2 regions of the Streptomyces sp. NPDC059002 genome follow, and region 2 is predicted to be linked to the other one. Evidence: riboswitches for the same ligand, from Rfam matches in the RefSeq annotation. Region 2 holds a riboswitch; the other holds the start of a gene.
What was found. Region 2 has a riboswitch for cobalamin ahead of ACFWZ2_RS03325 (energy-coupling factor ABC transporter permease). Riboswitches for the same ligand answer to the same signal wherever they lie in the genome.

Region 1: another riboswitch for cobalamin. It lies ahead of ACFWZ2_RS04695 (ribonucleoside-diphosphate reductase subunit alpha); the one in region 2 lies ahead of ACFWZ2_RS03325 (energy-coupling factor ABC transporter permease).

The regions. Positions count from the first base shown of each region.
Region 1 covers NZ_JBHYJI010000003.1:216,154-220,356, forward strand. The annotation lists gene ACFWZ2_RS04695 (ribonucleoside-diphosphate reductase subunit alpha) at 1-1,709, opposite strand, end outside; cobalamin riboswitch at 1,841-1,978, opposite strand; gene ACFWZ2_RS04700 (GNAT family N-acetyltransferase) at 2,040-2,534, opposite strand; gene mctP (monocarboxylate uptake permease MctP) at 2,656-4,203, opposite strand, start outside.
Region 2 covers NZ_JBHYJI010000002.1:307,220-311,422, forward strand. The annotation lists gene ACFWZ2_RS03310 (DUF3995 domain-containing protein) at 1-164, opposite strand, end outside; gene ACFWZ2_RS03315 (TetR/AcrR family transcriptional regulator) at 290-856, shown strand; gene ACFWZ2_RS03320 (methyltransferase family protein) at 853-1,371, opposite strand; cobalamin riboswitch at 1,519-1,716, shown strand; gene ACFWZ2_RS03325 (energy-coupling factor ABC transporter permease) at 1,746-2,462, shown strand; gene ACFWZ2_RS03330 (energy-coupling factor ABC transporter substrate-binding protein) at 2,459-2,821, shown strand; gene cbiQ (cobalt ECF transporter T component CbiQ) at 2,828-3,577, shown strand; gene ACFWZ2_RS03340 (energy-coupling factor ABC transporter ATP-binding protein) at 3,574-4,203, shown strand, end outside.

The sequences.
Region 1 (4,203 bases), on a different contig from region 2:
TTCTCCCAGGCGGGCAGCGGGCCGTTGCGCTCGGCGAGGTCCGCGGACGCCTCGTACGAAGCGAGCATGATGCGCTCGGCGATGCGGGTGGAGAGCGCGCGGGCCTCGGGGGAGTCGAACGGCAGCTTCAGCTGGAAGAAGACGTCCTGGAGGCCCATCGCGCCGAGGCCCACCGGGCGCCACTTGGCGTTGGAGCGTCCGGCCTGCTCGGTCGGGTAGAAGTTGATGTCGACGACGCGGTCGAGGAAGGTGACGGCGGTGCGGACGGTCTCGTCGAGCCGCTCCCAGTCGATGTCGCCGTTGTCGACGAACGCGCCGAGGTTGACCGACCCGAGGTTGCAGACGGCCGTCTCCCCGTCGTCCGTCACCTCCAGGATCTCCGTGCAGAGGTTGGAGGAGTGGACGGTGTGGCCGGGCTCCGCCGTCTGGTTGGCGGTGCGGTTGGCGGCGTCCTTGAAGGTCATCCAGCCGTTGCCGGTCTGCGCGAGGGTGCGCATCATGCGGCCGTACAGATCGCGGGCCGGCATGGTCTTCTTGGCGAGCCCGGCGGCCTCCGCCTTGCGGTAGGCGGCGTCGAACTCCTCGCCCCACAGGTCCACGAACCCGGGCACGTCGGCCGGTGAGAACAGCGACCAGTCCTGGTCGGCGGCGACCCGGCGCATGAACTCGTCCGGGATCCAGTGCGCGAGGTTGAGGTTGTGCGTGCGGCGCGCGTCCTCACCGGTGTTGTCGCGCAGCTCCAGGAACTCCTCGATGTCGGAGTGCCAGGTCTCCAGGTAGACCGCGGCCGCGCCCTTGCGGCGCCCGCCCTGGTTCACGGCGGCGACCGAGGCGTCCAGGGTCTTCAGGAACGGCACGATGCCGTTGGAGTGCCCGTTCGTGCCGCGGATCAGCGAACCGCGGGAGCGGATGCGGGAGTACGAGAGGCCGATGCCGCCCGCGTGCTTGGAGAGCCGCGCGACCTGGTGGTAGCGGTCGTAGATCGAGTCGAGCTCGTCCAGCGGGGAGTCGAGGAGGTAGCAGGAGGACATCTGCGGGTGGCGGGTGCCGGAGTTGAAGAGCGTCGGCGAGGACGGGAGGTAGTCCAGGCGGCTCATCAGGCCGTACAGGGCGGCGACTTCGTCGAGCGCGCGGGCGCTCCCGTCCTCCGCGAGACCGGCCGCGACACGCAGCATGAAGTGCTGCGGGGTCTCGATGACCTGCCGGGTGATCGGGTGGCGCAGGAGGTAGCGGCTGTGCAGGGTGCGCAGGCCGAAGTAGCCGAAGCGGAAGTCGGCGCCGTCCGCGAGCGCGGTGTCCACCAGCGTGTTCAGGCGGGCCGCGTGCTCGGTGACGAAGTCCGCCGTGCGGTCGGCGATCAGGCCCTCGCGGTGGCCGACCGCGATGGAGTCGGTGAAGGAGCGCACGCCCTGCGTGGCGGCTTCCTCGCGGATGCCGATCGACAGGAGCCTGGCGGCGAGCTTGGAGTACGCGGGGTCCTCGGAGATGAGCCCCGCGGCCGCCTCCGTCGCAAGCTCCCGCAGCTCGGCCTCGTCGGCCTTGGCGGACCGGCCGCGCAGCGCGGCGCCGGCGACCCGGCCCGGGTCGGCGTCGGGGAGGTCGGCGGTGAGGTCGGTCAGGGTGCGCAGCAGCGCGGTCCCTGGCCCGTCGGTACCCTCGGCGGTCGGCGTGGTCGTCGCTGACGCAGGTTCGGCAGGCGCGATGGTCACGTGGAGCTCTCCCTCGCTCGGCTCTGGGCCTGGGGGAGGGAAGGGCGACGCACGGGCGCACCCGGGCAGGGCGGCGCACCGCGTCCACCGGCCCACTCCACGAGGCCCGGACGGTCGGCACCCGGGCCGGACGGCTCGGGTGCGCTGCCGGCAGGTCCTCGGACTCGCGGGTACGACAAAGACGTACACATACACCGTTGCGGGACAGTTCCGGACTTGCACCGGATTCCCCTGCGGCGACAGCGAGCACGAGCATACATCTTGTGCCGCGTTTCTGAAGCAGGCCCACATCTTGTGTCGGCGCCGAAGGGGTGCCGTGCGTCGGATGCCCTAGAACGTCAACTCGTAGGTGAGCAGCGTCAGGTCCGCGATCGGCTTCCAGTCCCGCTCGGGGGTCCGTACGAAGCCGAGGCGTTCGTAGAGCCGGTGGGCGGCGCGCATCGAGGGCTGCGTGGACAGGACGAGCCCGGAGCGGCCCGCGTCCCTGGACCGCTGGAGGCACTCCCGCACCAGCGTCTCACCCGCGCCCCTGCCGCGCGCAGCGGAGGAGACGGCCAGCATCCGGATCTCCGCCTGGCCGTCCCGCGCGATGTCGGCCATCGGCCCGCCGGACGGGACGAAGGTCACGCAGCCGAGCAACTCCTCGTCGGCCACGGCGACCAGGACCTCGGCGCGGGCGTCGCGCGCGGCCACGTCGCGCAGCACCGTGAGGTAGGTGTCCGAGCTCCCGAAGGTCAGATGTCCGTCGTCGAGATAAGCCTGCGCAGTGAGGTCGCCCAGTGTCTCGTACTCGGTGGGGTGCGCGCGTCTGATGATGATGTCCATGCGGCGAAGTGTGCAACAGGGGTACGCGGTGGGCCGCCGGTTTTCCGGAACGCGGATACGGCAATGGGCCGCCGGTTTTCCGGCGGCCCATCGTCAGGTGTGGAGCGGGCGGATCAGCGGCTCAATGTCCCGCGCCCGCCGTCGCCTTCGGCAGTTCCTGGACGACGCCGGGGTCGCCCGCGTCCGCCGTGTAGTCCTCCGGGGACGTCTCGTCGATGCCGTCGGGGGCGTTCAGCGCCTTCAGGACGAAGGTGAGGACGACGGTCACGACCACGTTCAGGACGAACGCGGTGAGGCCGATGTAGCCGATCTCGCCGATGCCGGGGATGGTGTCGGACGAGCCGCCGAAGTGCTTCTGCGTCGGCGACGCGACACCGTACGCCGCGAGCGTGCCGTAGACCATGCCGACCGCCCAGCCCGCGAGCAGCGCCCAGCGGTGGAACCAGCGGGTGAACAGGCCGCCGACGAGCGCGGGCATCGTCTGCAGGATCCAGATGCCGCCGAGCAGCTGGAAGTTGATCGCGACGGTCTTGTCCATGCCGAGGACGAAGACCAGCGCGCCCACCTTCACCAGGAGCGAGACCAGCTTGGAGACCTTGGTCTCCTGCTCGGGCGTCGCGTCGGGCTTGAGGAAGTCCTTGTAGATGTTCCGGGTGAAGAGATTCGCGGCCGCGATGGACATGATGGCGGCGGGCACGAGCGCGCCGATGCCGATCGCGGCGAAGGCGACGCCGGTGAACCAGTCGGGGAACATCTCCTCGAAGAGCTGCGGGATCGCCAACTGGCCGTTGTCGACCTTGATCCCGGCCGCGATCGCCATGAAGCCGAGCAGCGCGAGCAGGCCGAGCATCAGCGAATACAGCGGCAGGATCGTGGTGTTGCGGCGGATCACGTTGCGGCTCTTGGACGAGAGCGTCGCGGTGATCGAGTGCGGATACATGAACAGCGCGAGAGCCGAGCCGAGCGCCAGCGTCGCGTACGTCCACTGTCCCGCCTCGGGCGGCGCGAGCGCGCCCCGCGGTTTGCCGGTCGCCGGGTTGGTCTGCGCGAAGGCGTCACCGGCCTTGGCGAAGATGTCGTCGAAGCCGCCCAGCTTGATCGGGATGTAGATGATGGCGACGACGATGACGAGGTAGATCAGGCCGTCCTTCACGAATGCGATCAGGGCGGGGGCGCGCAGGCCCGAGGAGTACGTGTACGCGGCGAGCACCGCGAACGCGATCAGCAGCGGCAGGTCCTTGATGAACCAGTTCGTGTCCGGACCGCCGCCGACGCCCATCACGTCGAGAACGGCCTGGATGCCGACGAGTTGGAGCGCGATGTACGGCATCGTGGCGAGGATGCCGGTGACCGCGACGGCCAGCGAGAGCCCCTTGGAGCCGAACCGGCCGCGGACGAAGTCCGACGTGGTCACGTACCCGTGCTTGTGCGAGACCGACCACAGGCGCGGCAGGAAGGTGAAGATCAGCGGGTAGACGAGGATCGTGTACGGAACGGCGAAGAAGCCCGCCGCGCCCGCCGCGTAGATCGCCGCGGGGACGGCCACGAAGGTGTACGCCGTGTACAGGTCGCCGCCGAGCAGGAACCAGGTGACCCAGGTGCCGAACGACCGTCCGCCCAGGCCCCATTCGTCCAGGCTCTGCTCGTTCTCCGCCTTGCGCCAGCGGGC
Region 2 (4,203 bases):
GTGAGCGGTCCCGACGGCATCTCGCCGTCGTCGCTGCCGGCGATCGTCCTGGTGAACGTCATCGCGTCCGCCATCGGCCAGGGCGTGAACACCCAGATGAAGTGGAGCAGGCCGATGATCGCGAGGACGGCCGCCAACACGACGGGGACAACAGTACGGACCATGATCCAGTGCCTCCAGCTCCGTCGACCCCTCATCTATACGGGGTCGTATGGATCGGACCCTAGCAGCCATCTATACGATGCCGTACAGATGGGTGTCCCGGCGGAGAAGCGGAACGGAGCGGCACATGGCGGTGGCCCGCACCCCACGTCACAAGTGGATCGACGAAGGACTGCACGCGCTCGCGAGAGGCGGCCCCGACGCCGTGCAGATCGAGGCGCTGGCCAAGGCACTTGGCGTCTCCAAGGGAGGCTTCTACGGATACTTCGCCGACCGGCGCACCCTGCTCGACGAGATGCTCGACCGCTGGGAACGCGAGGTCACCGAAGAAGTGGAAGCCCGCGTCGAGCAGCAGGGCGGCGACGCGAAGGACCGGCTGCGCCATCTGTTCGCGATCGTCGACACGGGCGAAGGGCTCGACACCGACATCACGACCGACCTGGCGATCCGCGACTGGGCCCGGCGCGACCCGGCGGTCGCCGCACGCGTACGACGCGTCGACAACCGCCACATGGACTACCTGCGTTCGCTGTACCGCGCCTTCTGCGCCGACGAGACCGAGGTCGAGGCGCGCTGCCTGATCACCTTCTCGCTGTACATCGCCGACCGCTTCCTGTTCGCCGACAACGGCGACCGCAGCCGTGCCGACGTCAACGAACGCACGACGAGGTGGCTGCTCGCCTCGCCGAACTAGGGCCGCTCCGCCGGACGTTCCGGGTCGTACGCCCGAAGGCCGGGGATCCAGCCCCGCACCACCCCGCGGTACACCTCGTACTCCGCCCCGAACTGCCGTCGCAGCGTGGGCTCTTCATAGGTGCGGACGAACGTCGCCATCACCGCCCAGGCCACCAGGCCGTACCCGAGCAGCAGCGGGCGCGCGAGCACCAGGCCCTGGGCGAGGATGAGCGCCACCACCGCCACGTACATCGGGTTGCGCACATAGCGGTAGGCGCCGGTGATCACCAGATGCGCGGTGGGCGCCACCGGCGCGGGCGTGCCGAGGCCCTGCACCACGAAGCGGCCGAAGGAGTGCACGAGGAGCGCCGCCGAGCCGACGCACACGATCCAGCCCGCCGCGCGCACCGCCCAGGGCCACGATCCCCCGTCCGACCAGCCGTCCGAGAGCCACCACGGCACCAGGCCCGTCACCACCCCCGGCGCCACCACCAAGAAGACCGCGCTACCGGCCGCCGCCGCACCCTGACGCATGGCATCAGGATGCGAGATCCACCGCGCCGCGGAAAGGTCCACGACCGGACGGGGCACCAAGGCGCGCGGGGCGTACGCCGTGCGGACGCGCGAGGGTGTGCGCGCGTGCGCACCGCCGCACCGCCCCCCACGTGCAGGTTGTCAGTTTGATCATTGCGCATTACTGTCACCACGCCTTGGTGAACGGGAAATCCGGTGTGATGCCGGTGCGGCCCTCGCCACTGTGATCGGGAAGTCCGGCTCCAGCCCTCGCGGCAGCCACTGGGTGCGCACGCACCCGGGAAGGCGGAGTCCGGTCGGTACGACCCGTCAGCCAGGAGACCGGCCAGGGCGCGTTGTCCATCCACGAGGTGCTGGAGAGGGTCTGCCGAGCCATGCACATAGCCGAGGGTTTCCTTCCCCCGGCGCACGCGATCGCCTGGGGCGTAGCGTCCGCGCCGTTCGTCGTCCACGGAGTCCGCTCCCTGACCCGTGAGGTCAGGGAACACCCGGAGAGCACCCTGCTCCTCGGCGCCTCCGGGGCCTTCACATTCGTCCTGTCCGCGCTGAAGATCCCTTCCGTGACGGGCAGTTGCTCGCACCCCACGGGCACGGGGCTCGGCGCCATCCTGTTCCGGCCGCCGATCATGACGGTGCTCGGCACCATCACCCTGCTGTTCCAGGCGCTGCTGCTCGCCCACGGCGGGCTCACCACGCTCGGCGCCAACGTCTTCTCCATGGCGATCGTCGGCCCCTGGGCGGGATACGCCGTCTACCGGCTCCTCAAGCGGTACGACGTGCCGCTGATGGTCGCCGTGTTCTGCGGCGCCTTCGTCGCCGACCTGTCCACGTACTGCGTCACCAGCGTCCAGCTGGCCCTGGCGTTCCCGGACCCCAGCAGCGGATTCATCGGCGCCCTGGGCAAGTTCGGCGGCATCTTCGCCGTCACGCAGATCCCGCTGGCCGTCAGCGAGGGCCTGCTCACGGTCGTGGTGATGCGGCTGCTCACGCAGTCCAGCAAGGGGGAACTGACGCGGCTCGGCGTACTGCCGCGCAGCACACAGCCGACGGGTACGACGGAGCAGACCGAGACGGAGGCCGGTGCCCGATGAGCCGGAACGCGAAGATCAACACGCTGCTGCTCGTCATCGTCGCCGCGCTCGCGGCACTGCCCTTGATCCTCGGGCTCGGCGACGACAAGGAAGAGCCGTTCGCGGGGGCCGACGCCCAGGCCGAGAGTGCGATCACCGAACTCGAACCGGACTACAAGCCCTGGTTCTCGCCGCTGTACGAACCGCCTTCCGGAGAGGTCGAGTCGGCGCTGTTCGCCCTCCAGGCGGCCATCGGCGCGGGCGTGCTCGCGTACTACTTCGGGCTGCGCAAGGGGCGCCGCCAGGGCGAGGAGCGCGCCCTGGCGCAGGCCACCGACGCCGGGGCCGACGCGGCCCGGCCCGAGTCCGGACAGGTCTGACCCGGAGTGCTGCCCATCGATGCGGCGGCGCACAGCAGCCGCTGGCGCCGCCGTCACCCCGTGGACAAGGCCGTGCTCGGGCTCGGCCTCACCGTCCTCGCCATCTCCCTGCCGCCCTGGCCGGGCGCGGCCCTCGTGCTGGCCGCCGCGCTCGCCGTGCTCCTGGGCCCCGCGGGTGTGCCCCCGCGCAAACTCTGGCGCGCCTACCGCGTCCCGCTCGGCTTCTGCGTCACCGGCGCCCTGACCCTGCTCGTCCAGGTCGGCGGGCCCGACGGGTTCATCACGCCCGCCGACGGCGGCGCGGCGCGCGCGGGCGGTCTGCTCCTGCGCACCTCGGCGGCCTCACTCGGTGTGCTGCTCTTCGCGTTCACGACGCCGATGTCGGACCTGCTGCCCCGACTGGTGCGGGCCGGTGTGCCCGCGCCGGTCGTGGACGTGGCGCTCGTGACGTACCGGATGAGCTTTCTGCTCCTGGACTCCATGGGCCGGATCCGGCAGGCGCAGGCCGCCCGGCTCGGCCACACCACCCGGGCCGCCACCTGGCGTTCCCTGGGCGGTCTCGGCGCGACCGCGTTCGTGCGGGCCTTCGACCGGGCGGGCCGGCTGCAGGCCGGGCTCGCCGGGCGCGGCTACGACGGCACCCTGCGGGTGCTCGTGCCCGAAGCCCGGGTCTCCGGGCGCTTCGTGACCGCGAGCGCGGTCCTCCTCGCGGCCCTGACGGCCCTCACCCTCGTCCTGGAAAGGTTCCTGCCATGAGCGAGCCGGGCGACTCCTTGGTCGCGCTGCGCGGTGTCTCCTACGCCTACGAGGAGGGGCCCACCGTGCTCAGCGGCCTCGACTTCGACGTCGCCGGGGGCAGGGCCCTCGCGCTGCTCGGGCGCAACGGCAGCGGCAAGACGACCCTCATGCGGCTGCTCAGCGGCGGACTGCGCCCGGCCGCGGGCGCGTTGACGCTCGGGGGCACCCCCGTGACGTACGACCGCAAGGGCCTGACCCGGCTGCGCACCACCGTCCAGCTGGTCGTGCAGGACCCGGACGACCAGCTGTTCGCCGCCTCGGTCGAACAGGACGTGTCCTTCGGCCCGTTGAACCTCGGCCTGTCCGACGAGGAGGTCCGCACCCGCGTCGCCGAGGCGCTCGCCGCGCTCGACATCACCGCCCTGTCCGACCGCCCCACCCATCTGCTCTCCTACGGCCAGCGCAAGCGCACCGCCATCGCGGGCGCCGTCGCGATGCGCCCCCGCGTCCTCATCCTCGACGAGCCGACCGCGGGGCTCGACCCCGACGGCCAGGAACGCCTCCTCGGCACGCTGCGGCGGCTGCGGGACGCCGGGACGACCGTGGTCATGGCCACCCACGACGTGGACCTGGCCCTGCGCTGG